Regions from separate parts of the Polycladomyces subterraneus genome, predicted to be linked through region 2. Evidence: a T-box and tRNA genes for the amino acid it is inferred to sense, from the RefSeq annotation. Region 2 holds a T-box; the other holds one or more tRNA genes.
What was found. The T-box of region 2 lies ahead of serS (serine--tRNA ligase). A T-box ahead of a tRNA ligase gene usually reads a tRNA of that ligase, here a tRNA-Ser.
Positions count from the first base shown of each region.

Region 1: it encodes a tRNA-Ser, which carries the amino acid that the T-box ahead of serS (serine--tRNA ligase) is inferred to sense. The anticodon was not compared.

Region 1 covers NZ_JANRHH010000036.1:124,304-132,516, reverse strand. Annotated here, with positions in the region: partial or broken gene NWF35_RS09810 (cell wall hydrolase) at 1-352, opposite strand, end outside; gene NWF35_RS09805 (YpdA family putative bacillithiol disulfide reductase) at 847-1,827, opposite strand; gene NWF35_RS09800 (Glu/Leu/Phe/Val family dehydrogenase) at 1,902-3,185, opposite strand; gene NWF35_RS09795 (PIG-L deacetylase family protein) at 3,398-4,123, shown strand; gene NWF35_RS09790 (genetic competence negative regulator) at 4,217-4,804, opposite strand; tRNA gene NWF35_RS09785 (tRNA-Cys) at 5,008-5,081, opposite strand; tRNA gene NWF35_RS09780 (tRNA-Trp) at 5,088-5,161, opposite strand; tRNA gene NWF35_RS09775 (tRNA-Met) at 5,168-5,244, opposite strand; tRNA gene NWF35_RS09770 (tRNA-Ser) at 5,250-5,342, opposite strand; gene NWF35_RS09765 (hypothetical protein) at 5,392-5,835, opposite strand; gene NWF35_RS09760 (CPBP family intramembrane glutamic endopeptidase) at 5,896-6,456, opposite strand; gene NWF35_RS09755 (ferredoxin) at 6,620-6,829, shown strand; gene NWF35_RS09750 (rhodanese-like domain-containing protein) at 6,874-7,203, opposite strand; gene NWF35_RS09745 (inorganic diphosphatase) at 7,373-7,870, shown strand; gene moaA (GTP 3',8-cyclase MoaA) at 7,919-8,213, opposite strand, start outside.
Region 2 covers NZ_JANRHH010000011.1:18,107-26,319, forward strand. Annotated here, with positions in the region: gene asnB (asparagine synthase (glutamine-hydrolyzing)) at 1-72, opposite strand, end outside; gene NWF35_RS01120 (DUF1540 domain-containing protein) at 264-416, shown strand; tRNA gene NWF35_RS01125 (tRNA-Ser) at 681-770, opposite strand; gene serS (serine--tRNA ligase) at 966-2,252, opposite strand; T-box leader at 2,297-2,549, opposite strand; gene pdxT (pyridoxal 5'-phosphate synthase glutaminase subunit PdxT) at 2,669-3,256, opposite strand; gene pdxS (pyridoxal 5'-phosphate synthase lyase subunit PdxS) at 3,273-4,169, opposite strand; gene NWF35_RS01145 (D-alanyl-D-alanine carboxypeptidase family protein) at 4,396-5,640, opposite strand; gene guaB (IMP dehydrogenase) at 5,932-7,389, opposite strand; gene NWF35_RS01155 (YaaC family protein) at 7,582-8,213, shown strand, end outside.

The DNA.
Region 1 (8,213 bases), on a different contig from region 2:
GGCAGAAAATATGTTTGCCGATCCGTTTGACCTGCGGACGATTCCAGATCCATCCGGATGTGGCTGTAGCCGGATTGAAATAGTACAAACATCCTGGCACGGGATCCCAACCGTTGATCGCGTCCATCGCCGCTTTTTTGGCGGTGGCGTTGGGCGTCAACCAAATTTGACCGTCCGATACCGCTGTAAACGCTCCTGGTTCAAAGATGACACCCGGGATACTGTTAGGAAACCTGGGTGACGCCACTCGATTCAGAATGACGGCGCCGATGGCGACCTGACCGATATACGGCTCTCCTCTTGCTTCTCCGTAAATGGCATTGGCGAGTAACTGGATATCGTTCGCAGAATACTTTCCGCTGTATTTGCCTACACGGGCGGCGGAAGTGTCAAGTGAACCGGTGAGACAGAAAACGAGGGTGAAACAACTGACCAAGAGTAAAACGCGCACCGGAAACTTCCGCTTCATGATTTCCCCCTCCATACCGACTGAAATTGCCTTTGGAGGTAGTCTGAACCTATGATTCCCCCTTTATGCAACAAAAAAAGCCGGTTAAAACCGGCTGTAACTGGCTGACAGTGACTTACGAGACACTGTCTCTCGGACACGTTCAAGCGAGCAGTCACTTTGTCAGCATCGTTCGGTGTGGATATCAAAATCAGTTTGATTATCGCACAAACATTGCTTAAAACCCGTTTCGATTTGACCCTTTCGCATGCGACCTTTGAGTACGAAACGCTCTCCACAGCGCTTGCAACGAATCCGTACCCAGTATTTGTCTTTGCTCATATTCCGTTCACCCTGCTCCGTTGCCGTGTATCATCATTATTACCCAAATCCATAACCTACGATACAGATACTTTACCCGATATGTGTTCGGCAATTTTTGCCCCATGGAAGCGTCCGTTTTCGATGAAGATCTTGTTGGCGTCATGTCCGGCAGCGATTACCCCCGCGATATAAAGTCCCTGTACGTTGGTCTCCATCGTGTCGGGATTATGGGTCGGTTCTCCCGTTTCCGGATCAAACGTCACACCCAATCTTTCCATCAGGGAACGGTCTGGTCGGTATCCGGTCATCGCAAATACCACGTCGTTGGCAATTTCCAATCGCCGCCCCTCCTGTTCAAGAACGACAGAATCCGGTTTGATTTCACGAATTTCGCTGTTCCAATACATATTGATCCATCCTTTGCGGATCGCACTTTCGATTACCGGCTTCAGCCACGCTTTAACACTATCGGTAAACGCCGAGCGGCGATAGGACATCGTCACCTTGGCCCCGACTCGATGGAGCTCCAACGCGGCGATAACCGCCGAGTTTTTCCCTCCAACTACCAGCACTTCCAATCCGGAAAACGGATGTCCCTCTTCAAAATAATGGTGCACTTTGGGCAGATCTTCTCCGGGTACGCCCATCAGATTAGGGTTGTCGTAATAACCGGTAGCAACGACGACGTGACGTGTTCGATATCGGAGCGATCGGCCATTTTTCTCCGTCTGCACATCAAAAATGCCGTCGTTGCCTTTTTCCACGCGCACCACTTTTTCGTACGTATGGATGCGTAAATCAAATTTCTCCGCTACCGTGCGATAATAGACCAACGCCTCGTGACGGGTCGGCTTTTCACGTGCAGTCACGAACGGCACATCCCCGATCTCCAGCAATTCCGGGGTACTGAAAAACGTCATATGTGTAGGAAAATGATAAATCGAATTGACCAAGCATCCTTTTTCGATCACCAACGGGGAAAGTCCCCGGTTTTTCGCTTCCACCGCAACAGACAATCCGCATGGTCCCGCTCCGATGATGATCATGTCTTCCATTGTTTCACCACCCCTTGATGATGAAAACACCCTGAGCCAGGGTGTTTTCTGTTCAGTGATTCTTTATTATTTTATTATACCCAACCGCGGAAACGGGAAGCTTCGGCCATTTTTCGAACACCCACCATATATGCGGCAAGGCGCATGTCCACGTTGCGGGATTGCGCTGTATGGTAGACGTTTTCAAACGCTTTGACCATGATTTCTTCCAGTTTCCGCTCCACTTCTTCCTCGGACCAATAATAGCCCTGATTGTTCTGTACCCATTCGAAATACGAAACCGTCACACCGCCAGCACTGGCCAACACGTCAGGTACGAGCAAAATTCCCCGCTCATGCAGGATACGCGTCGCTTCCAAGGTGGTCGGTCCGTTGGCCGCTTCAACGACAATATCGGCACGGATACGATGCGCATTGGATGCGGTGATTTGGTTTTCCACCGCTGCCGGTACCAAGATGTCACAGTCCAACTCCAGCAATTCCTGGTTGGTGATTGTATCTTTGAACAGCTTGGTTACCGTGCCGAACGAGTCCCGACGATCGAGGAGATAATCGATATCCAAACCGTTTTCATCATACAACCCGCCGTAGGCATCAGAAATACCGATAATCTTAGCCCCGGCATCACTCATAAACTTCGCGAGGAAGCTACCAGCATTGCCGAATCCTTGGATCACGACCCTGGCGTTTTTGAGGTCCAGGTTGCGCCTCTTGGCCGCTTCACGAATCATGATCGTCACGCCTTTGGCCGTCGCTGTCTCCCTGCCTCGAGATCCACCCAGCACGAGCGGTTTGCCGGTAATGAATCCTGGGGAGTCAAATTCACGGATTCGGCTGTATTCATCCATCATCCACGCCATGATCTGCGAGTTGGTAAACACATCCGGCGCGGGAATATCTTTTGTCGGACCTACAATTTGGCTGATCGCCCGCACATAGCCGCGTGAAAGCCGTTCCAATTCACGGAAGGACATCTGCCGCGGATCGCAGACTATACCACCTTTCCCACCACCATACGGCAGATCGACAATCCCTGCTTTCAGACTCATCCAAATCGAAAGCGCTTTCACTTCATTTTCCGTTACATCCGGGTGAAAGCGCACACCTCCCTTGGTTGGACCGACCGCGTCGTTGTGCTGTGCGCGATAGCCGGTAAACACCTTGACGGAACCATCGTCCATCCGTACCGGAATCCGGACCGTCAACACGCGCAAGGGCTCCTTCAACAGTTCGTAAACATGCTCCGGATAACCCAACTTTTCCAGCGCCTGTTTGATCACGATCTGCGTGGATGCGAGTACGTCGAGGTTTTCTTTCGATTCCACAGATTCGTTGGTCCTTTCAGACTGTTGTCCCATCCCTAACCACCTCAAAAAAAAAGTTCCCATCAGTCCAATGCTCAGTATACACTATTTTTCAATAAAACATGGGCGTCCTTACACAGTATACAACACATCCCACATGGAAGGAACACCATTTGTCTTGACGAATCCATGAAAGGAGTCAAAATCGATTTTAGGGAACGCTTACTGGAAACAGGGGAAAATCGTAGAAGAAAGGATCAAACTTCATGAAGCGAACAGCTTTACTTCTATTTGCCCATCCCGATGACGAAACATTTACATGTGGCGGTACGATCGCTAAATATGCCAAAGACCCTGGTGTGCAAATCGTGCTATATTGTGCCACGAGAGGCGAAGCTGGCAAGGTGGGAGATCCTCCCTTATGCCGTCCCGAAGAGCTAGGGGATGTGCGCGAAATCGAATTGGCACGCGCAGCGGAAATTCTCGGCATCGATACAGTCATCCAACGGAATTTCGGCGACGGGAAGCTGTCTCACTTACCTGGGGAAGTGTTGGTCAAGGATATTTTGCAGGTAGTGGAGAAAGTCCGCCCTGACGTCATCGTCACTTTCCCGCCTGAAGGCATCTCGGGCCATGCCGACCACCGCGCATTGCACCAAGCTGTCGTGCAAGCCTGTGATCATGTGAAAAACCGCCTGAATTTCAAATTGTACTATGTGGTCATCCCCCAATCAGCAGTACATGAAGGGGGACCCATTTACACCACACCTGACGATGAAATCACCACATCGATCGATGTGACGGCCAACCGACAGGCGATAATGGAAGCATTGCGCCAACACCGTACCCAGCACTTATCCATCGAACGCGTGTTTCCAGGCGTGTTGGCCGGAGACTGGCAACGACTGCGCACGACGGAATATTATCAACTGGCAATGCAAAACGGTCGTTGGCTGTTACGACCGGATTGGAAGGAAACAGGTTGGTGGTGAAAAGTGCAGGAGCCGACTCCCTATATAAAAGGGGAGTCGGCTCCTTTTGTGTATGAACATCAAACATACGCACCTGACCGATGCGTACGCCTATTAACCAAAATAGCGGATCAATTGCTCGATCGCATGTTGCGTCATCACCGGTTTTCCGTATTCAGCCAACATATGTTCGGTCACCGTGGAAGGTTCTCCGAATTCGGTCAGAATGGCGATGACGGCTTGCAAATTATCCGTTTGGATTTCTTCGTCAAATACGAGGAAGTATTGATTCTGGTAAGCATACACTTTGCCGCCCTCGCGGATCAAAGACTGCAAGCGGATCGCCGCCTGAATGAGGTCTTCGAAATCGGAAAAGCGGAAAATGATCTGCTCACTTTCCTCCAGCGTTACTTCTAACTCATACATGTCGTCCACATCGAGATCGTCATCGGTCTCAGGGGTACGACCGCGGGTGACGACAACCACCATCCCCTGCGTCGGAAGGGCAAACACTTCTACCGCCACAGGCCCCGCAATCTCGAACCCCAGCTCCTGATACGCCTGTTCCATCATGTCGTTGAACAGTTCGTGCACCTTGGGGATATCTCGCCACATGTCCTCCTTGTTGATCCCACGATCTAGTAGATCGTCCATGGATAAGTAGAAGCGGACCTTGTCACGCCCTAAACGCTCGACGCGCATGGGTTTACCCTCCCTCGCTGGAGACCTGCTCTATACAGCGTATGAGGGTGAATACCGTTTCGTTACGCAATCAGGTCTCCATTTTTCTCTCTTTAATTCCATAATACATCATATGTACGGGAAATGCACCCAAACATCCTCCTGTTGCATATAAAAAAAGAACCCCTTGGACGGGTTTTGGTCGAATCCGCATTTCAATGATATGGAGGGGGCACCCGGAATCGAACCGGGGATAAGGGATTTGCAGTCCCGTGCCTTACCACTTGGCTATGCCCCCATGTTTTGGCAGGGGCGGTAGGAATCGAACCCACACTAGAGGTTTTGGAGACCTCCGTTCTACCATTAAACTACGCCCCTGCGTGATGGTAGCGGCGGAGGGCCTCGAACCCCCGACCTCACGGGTATGAACCGTACGCTCTAGCCAACTGAGCTACGCCGCCACACATGGCGGAGAGAGCGGGATTCGAACCCGCGCGGGGTCATTCGACCCCCTAACGGTTTAGCAAACCGTCCCCTTCGACCACTTGGGTATCTCTCCGCTTCAAACGATGTGACAATTTTTATCTTAGTATGATTGTCACACTGTGTCAAGGGGGATTTGGGGAGGTATCGGAGAGCCCTTTCGCCGCGTCCTGTGTAGAGGTAGCCGTATATTTCCCCCACCCGAGCGCTCGCCACTTTCGATAGAGGAGCCACCCTTCCCGCCCCCCGAACAGCACCAATACCGTTACGGCGTATTCACCCAGTTGCGAGATCCCGTACCATCCCAATCCAACCCCGGCCGCACAGCGAATCAACTCACGCCGGCGGAGGGGGTGACTCCATGAAAAAGGCAATTCCCACATTCGGACAAAAGAACGAATGCCCAATCGAGCCACCATAAACGAACAAGGCAGAAAACTGGCCATAAAAACCCAATACGGCCAAGATAAATATCGTCGCCATCCCTGCCAATCATCCGGAAACAACCATACCGTTACCCACCACCACCCGGCTATAGCGCCCAACTCCAGCCATCCCCGCGAGCGCATCCGTTTCCCCCTCTCCGTCTTTTTCCATGTATATCGCAAATGGGTTTGCGGAATAACACTTCATTGAAGCCCTTCCGAATCTAAATGGATTCGAATGCCGGTGATACAATCGATGACAAAATGAGCGATAATTGCGGGAACCAATGATCCGCTCCATTCGACCAGCACGCCAAAGCCCAGACTGACTGCAAACACCAACAGCAACAGGGGAATTCGCTTCCAATAACGAAAATGTACCAGCGTGAACAACAGACTGGAACCCCACAGCCCGATCAAAGATTGTAAAGCACCGCGAAACAAGAGCTCTTCCGCCACCGCTACCAGACAAGCGATCCACACGATGTGTACGAGAGAGCGCTCTTGAAACAACAACCGGTTGATCCCACCGTCATCCCACCAATGAGCTGGAGCCTTTCTCGTCAACACCATGTCCACCGCTACCACCAACAGGCCGAAGGCCAGTCCGCTCCCCCACAGAACGGGATCTTGCCAGTAAAACAGGCGATGCCATCCTCCATCCACCCACTGTAGGAGGAGAAAGCCTGTCAGCATCAATACCGCTTGCGACGCATACAGATGGATCAACAGCCGGCGGGAGTCGTCTTTTTGATTGGTCTGCAACACGTTTCACCCCTTGTTGTCCTACATTCCCAACAATCGGCAAAATTCATGGTTGTTCGCCTGTTTTCGTTCATCGACTTGCAATTCTATACAACTCGTTCTAAAATGGGGTGTGAAACAGATTAGGTTCTATTGGGGACTATATGGGAGGAGATTTTTTCACATGCGTACTTGGGTAGACAAAGACACTTGCATCGCTTGTGGTGCTTGCGGCGCAACCGCTCCTGACGTGTATGACTACGACGAAGACGGCATTGCTTACGTGATCCTGGACGACAACACCGGTACGGCCGACGTGCCAGAAGAACTGTGGGACGATGTGCGCGATGCACAGGAAGGTTGCCCCACAGACTCCATCAAAGTGGAAGAATAAACCGACCGACGAAAAGCTGCTCGATCAGAGCAGCTTTTTTCATATCAATCAGCGTCAGCATCCAGATAAAGGCGTACCGCCGCCATCCCGTCATCCACGTTGACAACACGACGAAATCCCTGGCTGAGCAGGAAATTGGCGGCATATATGCTGCGGATGCCATGGGCACAAAGCACATACACCTTTTGGTCCCGTTCCAGCTCGTGCAACCGATGAGGAAGATGCTGCAGAGGGATCAAGACCGCACCGTCCAGATGATCCACTTCCCATTCTTCTGGTTCACGCACGTCCAGGATGATCCCGTCCAGTTCTCCTTTTCGGTATCGACGGGCGAACATTTCCGGCGAAATATGGTACTGCTCCTGAGAATCCATCCCAACGCCTCTTTCCTTTCAGTCTCCCATCCATTGTACCACAAGATTTCAACCAAAACGGATTTGCTTCCGAACGCCAATGCGAATACAATGGTGGGTAGAGCGAGACTGACAATTCCGATGGTCCCGTTCGGTGGAAACATCAATACATAAGGAGGATAAACGAGACATGGCACATCAAGAATTAATCGTGGATGCCTTTATCGAAATTCCGACCGGAAGTCAAAACAAATACGAATACGACAAGGAAAAAGGTGTGTTCCGCCTGGACCGTGTGTTGTACTCTCCGATGCACTACCCGACCGAATACGGTTATCTGGAATCCACCTTGGCCGAAGACGGCGATCCGTTGGACATCCTGGTATTGACCACCTTCCCCACCTTCCCAGGATGCGTCATCCGCTCGCGCGTGATCGGCGTTCTGCTGATGTCCGACGATAAAGGTCAAGATGAAAAGTTGTTGGCGGTACCTGCTGACGACCCGCGCTGGAATCACGTGAAATCGTTGGATGACGTTGCTCCGCACGTGTTGAAAGAAATCGAGCACTTTTTCCAAGTGTATAAGGATCTGGAGAACAAAGAGACCAAAATCGAAGGCTGGAAGGATGCCCAATTTGCAGCAGACCTGTACCAAGCCTGCCTCAAACGTTATCAAGAGCAGAAGTAACGCAAAGCCCCGGCAAAAGCCGGGGTTTCTTCATGCCAAACCATCCTTTTATCCGCCTATATAGGACATTTCCACCTTTTTGCGCTCGCGGACCCGGGTGTTTTTTAATCGCTCATCGGAATAGCGGTCCCGTCGATGGTTCCAGACGTCGCGGATGCGTGCCTCCAGTTCGTCGTCGCTCTCTCCCGAGCGCAACGGGCCGCGGAGGTCGTATCCCTCCGAAGCGAACAGACAGGTGTACAGCCATCCGTCGGCGGACAATCGCGCCCGAGTGCAAGTGGAACAAAAGGATTCCGTCACCGAGGAGATCACCCCGACCTCCTCATCTGTTCCTCGATAACGG
Region 2 (8,213 bases):
CATTGTCTCCAGAATCGCACCCTGCTTTCGTAAATCCCGTTTCCAGTCAATCCATCCCGTGATGCCGCACATGGGTTTCCCATCCCTCCATGCCAATGATCTCCTGTTGGTTATGGGCGATTGCCCCACATCATCCTATGTGGGGAAAGGCATCCGGGTGCACCCTCGACACCGAGTTTCGGAAATGCTCCCTGAATTCACCTTCATATTTACGACCGGATCGTGAAAAATAACCATAACCTCCAAGCAAAGGGGTGACAAGCATGGCGCGAGACGTACTGTGCGAAGTCAATAATTGCACTTTCTGGGGCGAAGGCAACAAATGTACTGCCGATCGGATCTATGTCGTCAGCCATCACGGGGAAAAAGCAGCAAACTCCGAAGAAACGGATTGTCACACGTTTAAGCCGAAATGAACCTGAAGAAAAAAAGGAGCCGTCTTGATGACGGCTCCGTATCAGATTCGAAACGTTCCATCCCCATGAATTGCTTGGATTTGTTGTATCCGCTTGGGCTTGTGTATCCGAAAAGTTTTCCTGCTCCTATTGGTATATTTGGGGGAATTTATCCCTAATCGACATGGTTCTTTCAGTGGTTGTCTCATGGAGTCAACCGTGAGATTATTTCCCTCCAAATAAAAAAAGAAGCCGTCCTGACCATGCAGAACGGCTTCTATCCTTTGGCGGAGAGGGTGGGATTCGAACCCACGGAGGGCGTAAGCCCTCGGCGGTTTTCAAGACCGCTGCCTTAAACCACTCGACCACCTCTCCATAATAGACGGAGACATGATGTCATTATACTCAAACACGCCAAATTGTCAAGGGTAGAGTAACACTACAGCGGTAGTTCACGAATACAGGAAGTTGTTAGGAAGGGAAGGGACCTGTTTCCCCGTTGAGGTATGTCAGGGAATACCACCGGGAAAACGGTCCCCATCATGGCCATCCACCTGTGCTTTCCTTCCATTACTTTCCGGCCGGACGGATGAATTCCATTCCACCCATGTAGGGTTGGAGCACTTTTGGAATCCGCACGCTACCGTCAGCCTGCTGATGATTTTCCAAAATGGCCGCCACCGTCCGCCCGAGGGCCAACCCCGAACCGTTCAGGGTGTGGACGAATTCCGGCTTGCTTTTCGGGTTGCGGCGAAAGCGGATGTTGGCTCGACGAGCCTGAAAATCCTCAAAGTTACTGCACGAGGAAATCTCCCTGTAGGTTCCCGAGCTGGGCAACCAGACTTCCAAATCGTATTTTTTGGCCGCGGTGAATCCCAGATCGGCCGTGCACATATTTAATACGCGGTAGGGTAGCTCCAGCAGTTGCAAGACTTTTTCCGCATCCGCCACCAATTTCTCCAGCTCCTGATAGGAATCCTCTGGGCGGACGAATTTCACCAATTCCACTTTATTGAACTGATGCAGGCGAATCAATCCGCGGGTATCCCGTCCGGCGGAACCGGCCTCCGAACGGAAGCAGGCACTGATCGCCGCATACCGGATCGGCAGCTCCTCTTCCGACAGGATTTCCCCGGCGTGAAAATTGGTAACCGGCACCTCGGCCGTAGGAATGAGGAAGTAATCCGTATCCCGTACGCCGAATGCGTCTTCTTCAAATTTGGGCAATTGACCCGTACCGGTCATGCTGTCCCTGTTCACCATATATGGCGGTATCATCTCCACGTATCCGTGTTGTTCGGTGTGCAGATCCAGCATGAAGTTGATCAGGGCCCGTTCCAGCCGGGCACCTGCCCCTTTGTAAAAGACAAAGCGAGAACCGACCACTTTGCTCGCACGCTCAAAGTCCAAGATGTCCAACGCTTGTGCAATCTCCCAATGCGGTTTCGGTTCAAAATCAAACTGGGGTAGTTCTCCCCAATGGCGGACGGGGACATTATCTTCCTCGCTGTCCCCTACCGGCACACTTTCGTGTGGCAGGTTGGGGATTGTCAACAGGATGTCCTGCAATTCCGCTTCGACTTGGCGCAGTTCCTCATCTAACCGTTTGATCTCGTCACCTACCCGCCTCATGTTCTCAATCTCGGCGGTGGCATCTTCTCCTGCTTTTTTCTTTTGGGCGATTTCCCGGGAAACCGTGTTGCGCTGGTTTTTCAACTGCTCGGTTTGTCGCAGGAGTTCCCTTCGCTTTTCGTCCAGTTGCTGAAAGGAATCAAGCCCGCTGATATCTTCTCCCCGATGTTGCAGCCTGGCTTTCACTTCATCAAACTGATTGCGCAACAGTTTCATGTCCAGCATACACGATCAACCTCCCAATCCAAAAATAAAAAACCTCCCGCCACCGAAGGGACGGAAGGTTCCGCGTTGCCACCCTTGTTGACCGAAAAGGATGGTTTCCCACCGTTTCGGCCCGCTCTCCGACGGAGTAACGTTCCGCCTGACGGAAGCGTTTCGGGCACGGAACCGTTTGACGGGTCCGCGCTTTCACGCCCTGCTCCGAGAGGGATTCCCTTCATCTGCCGGGACGGTTCGCACCACCCACCGCCTCTCTGTAACCGACAGCATGAAGGTACTCGTTCTCATCAGCGCATTTGGCCTATGTCAGATGCATTTGTCGTGGCACATCCGGCTGGTACCGGTTATGTGCGTGGAAATGGGATCCACTACCACTACCACTATCACTTTCTATCCTATTATCATCCAACATCCCGGATTTAAACCGTCGGGACTTGCAGGGATTCCTTCACCATGTCCACGAAGTAGGCGTGTACCCGTACGTCATCAGTCAGCTCAGGATGGAATGCGGCACCCAGCAGGTGACCCTGACGGGCCGCCACGATTTTCCCGTCGATCTCGGACAGTACTTCTACTCCGTCATCCACTTGTGTGATGTACGGCGCCCGGATGAACACCGCACGGAAGTTATCGGCCACCCCGCGAATGTTCAGATCGGCTTCAAAACTTTCACGCTGACGACCGAATGCATTGCGTTCAACCGCGATGTCCATCAAACCCAAATGGTGAGTGTCCGTCCCTTCGATCCGTTTGGCCAGCAGGATCAATCCGGCGCAGGTACCAAACATCGGTCTCCCTGCTTCGGCCATCCGCTTAACCGGCTCCACGAGGTCGTATTTGTGCATCAGCTTGCTGATGGTGGTGGATTCCCCGCCCGGAATGACCAAACCGTCCAGGTCGGTCAGCTGCTCAGCCCGTTTCACCGGTACCGCGTCAGCGCCAGCCATCTCCAACAGGCGCAGATGCTCACGAACGGCTCCCTGCAAAGCGAGCACCCCAATTTTCATCGTGCCATTCCTCCCATTACCAGCCGCGTTCCTGCATGCGGTCTTCTTTGGCGAGGCGGGAAATTTCGATTCCCGGCATCGCGCCGCCCAAACCTTTGGAAAGATGGGCGATCAGCTCGAAATCTTCGTAGTGCGTCGTCGCTTCCACGATCGCACGGGCATATTTTTCCGGATTCTCCGATTTAAAAATTCCCGATCCGACAAAGACGCCGTCAGCACCCAGGTGCATCATCAACGCCGCGTCCGCCGGGGTCGCCACACCGCCTGCTGCGAAGTTGACGACCGGCAGGCGGCCGGTTTCGTGCACTTGCAGTAACAGCTCATACGGTGCCCCCAGCTGTTTAGCTTCCGCCATCAGCTCGTCACGGGACATCGATTGCACCTTGCGGATCTGGCTTTGCATCATCCGCATATGGCGGACGGCTTCGACGATATTACCCGTACCGGGTTCCCCTTTGGTCCGGATCATCGAAGCACCTTCACCGATCCGGCGCAATGCTTCACCCAAATCCCGCGCTCCGCAAACGAATGGCACGGTAAATTGCGTTTTATCGATATGGTACACGTCATCCGCCGGCGTGAGCACTTCACTTTCGTCGATGTAGTCCACGCCCAGCGCTTCCAACAGACGTGCCTCCACGAAGTGTCCGATCCGAGCTTTGGCCATGACCGGAATGCTCACCGCGTTCATCACTTCTTCGATGACGGTCGGATCCGCCATCCGCGCCACGCCACCTGCGGCCCGAATATCGGCCGGGACGCGCTCCAGCGCCATGACGGCCACCGCTCCGGCGGCTTCCGCGATTTTGGCCTGTTCGGCGTTGACGACGTCCATGATGACGCCGCCTTTTTGCATTTCGGCCATGCCGCGTTTAACACGATCCGTACCTGTGATCACGTTTTTCTCAGCCATTGCTTCTCTCCCTGCCCTTCCCGCATCCCGATGGGTTCTCCATTCCATGCATGTATGCTTGATCGTTTATCGTGTTTCCACACTCAGCACATTCATTATACCAAATAACCGTGGAACTGTGAGAGACCAACCCCTGGGGTGAGTGATGATCAACCCTTCCCCACGTGGAGAGATCACTATCTAAGGCCATTTGCAACCGGGAAATCGGCTTTCACCAAGTACTGGATCAGGAAAACCAGCCACTGACTTCCTCACCGATTTTCCGGAAAAACAAATCCCACCAGCTAGCTTTTTCCACATCCTGAAGAACCCTGACGGGAATGGGATCTAGATTCTTGATTTCTTTCCCATCATACAAAATTCGCAGTGTGCCGACTACCTCTCCGGCACGAAGCGGTGCTTCCAGTTTTTTTATGTAATCCACGTGGAGCGTGTACCGGTTCTCTTGTCCTTTTTCAATTGGAATAGCAACAGGGCGATCCGTCACCAGCGGAATCTTGGGCACCACCCCGTCCGTTACCGGCACGCGCTCGTACCCCGGTATCACTTGTCCACCCGAGAGGAACGTCTTCAGGGTGAATTGGCTGAACCCGTAATCCAACAATTGCTTTGTGACCGTGAATCGGGTGCTTTCGGCAGGCGTATCCATCACAACAGTGATCAACCTCATCCCATTTTTCACGGCGGTTCCGGTGAAACAATATCCCGCGTTCCTAGTATGTCCTGTTTTCAATCCATCCACGCCCGGGTAGTAAAACCTGAGTCCCGGCAACATGAGATTCCAGTTAGTCAGACGTTGTTGGCGTGGTTCTCCTTTGCGAAACACAATACGCGGCTGGGAAATGATCTTGGTCACTTCCGGATGATCTTTCAATAACCGACGTGCCAAAAGAGCACAGTCACGTGCGGACATCACATGAGAACCCGGTACGTTGGGCGGATCAGCATAGAAATAATTGTCCAACCCCGTTGCATTGTGGAAATGCGTATGAGACATCCCTAACTCCCGGGCCTTGCGATTCATCAATCCCACAAACGCTTCTTCGCTCCCGCCGATTTTTTCGGCCAAGGCAACGGTTGCATCGTTGGCCGAATAGACCGCCATGGCCGTAAACAGCTCCAATACGGTCCGTTTTTCCCCCGGCACCAAATTCACTTGGGCTTCGTTCACACCCGCGGCGTGCTTGCTTACCGTTACCTGATCCTCCCAATGAAGTTCCCCTCGCCGAACCTTTTCCATCACGATGTATTCCACCATCATCTTGGTCATGCTGGCCGGCGGACGAGGTACATCTGCTTCTTTCTCCGCCAGCACCCGGCCAGATTGGAACTCCATCACGATGTAGGAAGCGGCGCGAACCTGAGGTGGTTTTGAAGCAGCCTGTGCCGGTACAAGAGAGGGAAGCAGACAAAAGATCAGTAGGAGTGCGGCGATTTTTCTCTGTGGAGCACTCCGAAACCAGCGACGCAAACGGGTCACCTCCGGCGACAATTGGAAAAATTGAACACAAGCATATCTCCATTTTACGTTCGTGATTGTGCGGAATCAATGACAGAAAAAAGACAAGAAAAAAGCAGGGAATCTTCCCTGCTGATACTGTCGACGTTGTAATGTAAACACTCAAAGGTCGCTTGTGGGGAAACGGCTACCCTCTTTTTTGAGGAGCGGGTCCGAATTTCCGTCGAGTGAGGAGCGGTGACGGGAAATCGGAACCCGCGAACTTTGTCAATAACCTGAGCAGGGAAGATTCCCCGCCGAATCTCACAGATGGTAGTTGGGTGCTTCTTTGGTGATCTGGATGTCGTGGGGATGGCTTTCACGCAACGATGCATTGGTGATCCGGATGAACCGTGTGTTTTCACGCAGTTCGTCCAGATTTTTCACCCCGCAATAACCCATGCCGGCCCGAAGTCCGCCGATCAGTTGATACACCGTGTCGGCCACCGGCCCTTTGTATGGCACGCGACCTTCGATGCCTTCGGGTACCAGCTTGCGTTCATTTTCCTGGAAGTAGCGGTCTTTGCTGCCCGCCTGCATCGCGCTGAGCGAACCCATGCCACGGTACACCTTAAACCGGCGCCCTTGGTAAATCTCCGATTCACCCGGGGATTCCTCGCAACCGGCGAACAGACTGCCCAGCATGACCGCATGCGCGCCTGCGGCGATCGCCTTGACAATATCGCCGGAATAACGGATCCCTCCGTCGGCAATGACCGGGACACCGTATTCGCGTGCCGCCGTGGCACAATCGTAGATGGCCGTGATCTGCGGTACGCCGATACCCGCGACGATGCGGGTGGTACAGATCGAGCCGGGACCGATCCCCACTTTGACAATGCTGGCACCAGCCTCGATCAGGTCACGGGTACCCTCGGCTGTCGCCACATTTCCAGCGATGATGACCAGATCGGGAAACATCTCCCGCAATTTGGCCACTGTCTCCAGCACACCCTTGGAATGGCCATGCGCGGTATCCACCACCAATACGTCCACTTCCGCTTCCACGAGTGCCGCCGCCCGCTTAAACGTATCCTGCGACACACCGACCGCCGCACCAGCTAATAAGCGGCCCTGATCATCCTTGGCGGCATTGGGGAACAATGTGGCTTTTTCAATATCTTTGATGGTGATAAGCCCTTTGAGCACACCGTTTTCGTCCACCAAGGGCAATTTTTCGATCTTGTGTTTTTGCAGGATGCCTTCCGCTTCTTTCAGCGTGGTGCCGACCGGCGCCGTGACCAGATTTTCCTTGGTCATCACTTCGCTGATCGGCGTGGAATAATCGTGGACGAATCGCAAATCCCGGTTGGTGATGATACCTACCAGTTTCCGCTTTTCATCCACAATCGGCACACCGGAAATCCGGTATTTCGACATCAATTCTTCCGCTTCATACACTTTGTGATCGGGATGGAGATAAAAAGGATTGGTGATGACCCCGCTCTCGGAACGCTTGACGCGATCCACTTCTTCTGCCTGTTCCTCGATTTTCATGTTTTTATGGATGATACCGATACCACCTTGCCGGGCCAACGCGATGGCCATCGGCGCTTCCGTCACCGTATCCATGCCTGCGCTGATCAACGGGATGTTCAATCGGATCTTGTCCGTCAGCTTGGTGGAAACATCCACGTCGCGCGGCAACACGTCCGTCTTGTTGGGTATCAGCAAAACGTCGTCAAACGTGAGACCTTCCTTGGCAAATTTGTCATCCCACATGGGTGCATCCGATCCCCTTTTTTGTTTATTTCCGAATGATAGTTTGTGCAAGTGTAACAAACACTTAATCGGTCCGTCAAGACAAAACCCGCGATTTTCATGGAGTTGTGCAAGGTCGAATTTTCTAAATAAAGCATGGCTTTCCACGAACCGGGCAGACTAACGAAACCCTGACATTCGAGGTGTATCCCAGTGATCCATCCGACGGAGGAAGCCGTCTGGTCGCTGTTTTTGCGGTTGGAAAACGAACCGGCGGCCAAGCGTTTTTTGACTGAACGCTATCGGGAACAGGGAGTAGAAAATGCAGAAAGGGCGGCATATCTCAGTTCCCAACCGTTCCGCTATTACCTCAAACTGGGCCGGGAGACCATCCACTCCATACGGACATGTGACCCGCTGATTCAGCCACTTCCTGCCTACTATGGCATGATGCATTTGATGAAGGCGCTCATCCTTTCACGGACGCCTGATTATCCCCAAAACACATCTGTCCTGCGGCATGGCCTCTCCACACGCAAACGGAAAAAAAGCCTGTTCCGCTTTCGGGACGAAGAGGTGCGTGTGCAAAAGGAGGGATTGTTCCCACTTTTGCTTGGCCTGTTTGGGATATGGGGACTGGAGGGCGAAGTGTTGTTCCTGAAGGAATTGTGGGGATTGATTCCGGAATTGCAGGAAACGTACCAGTTTCTTTATGGGCGCACTACGCTCTATCCGATCGTCTGTCACGAAGAAGATGTTACAACTCCTTTTTCCTATTCGGTTTCCGAAAAATTGCTCGATGCATTGCATTTGACGCCTGCCGGCTGGATTCGACGCTTGAACGG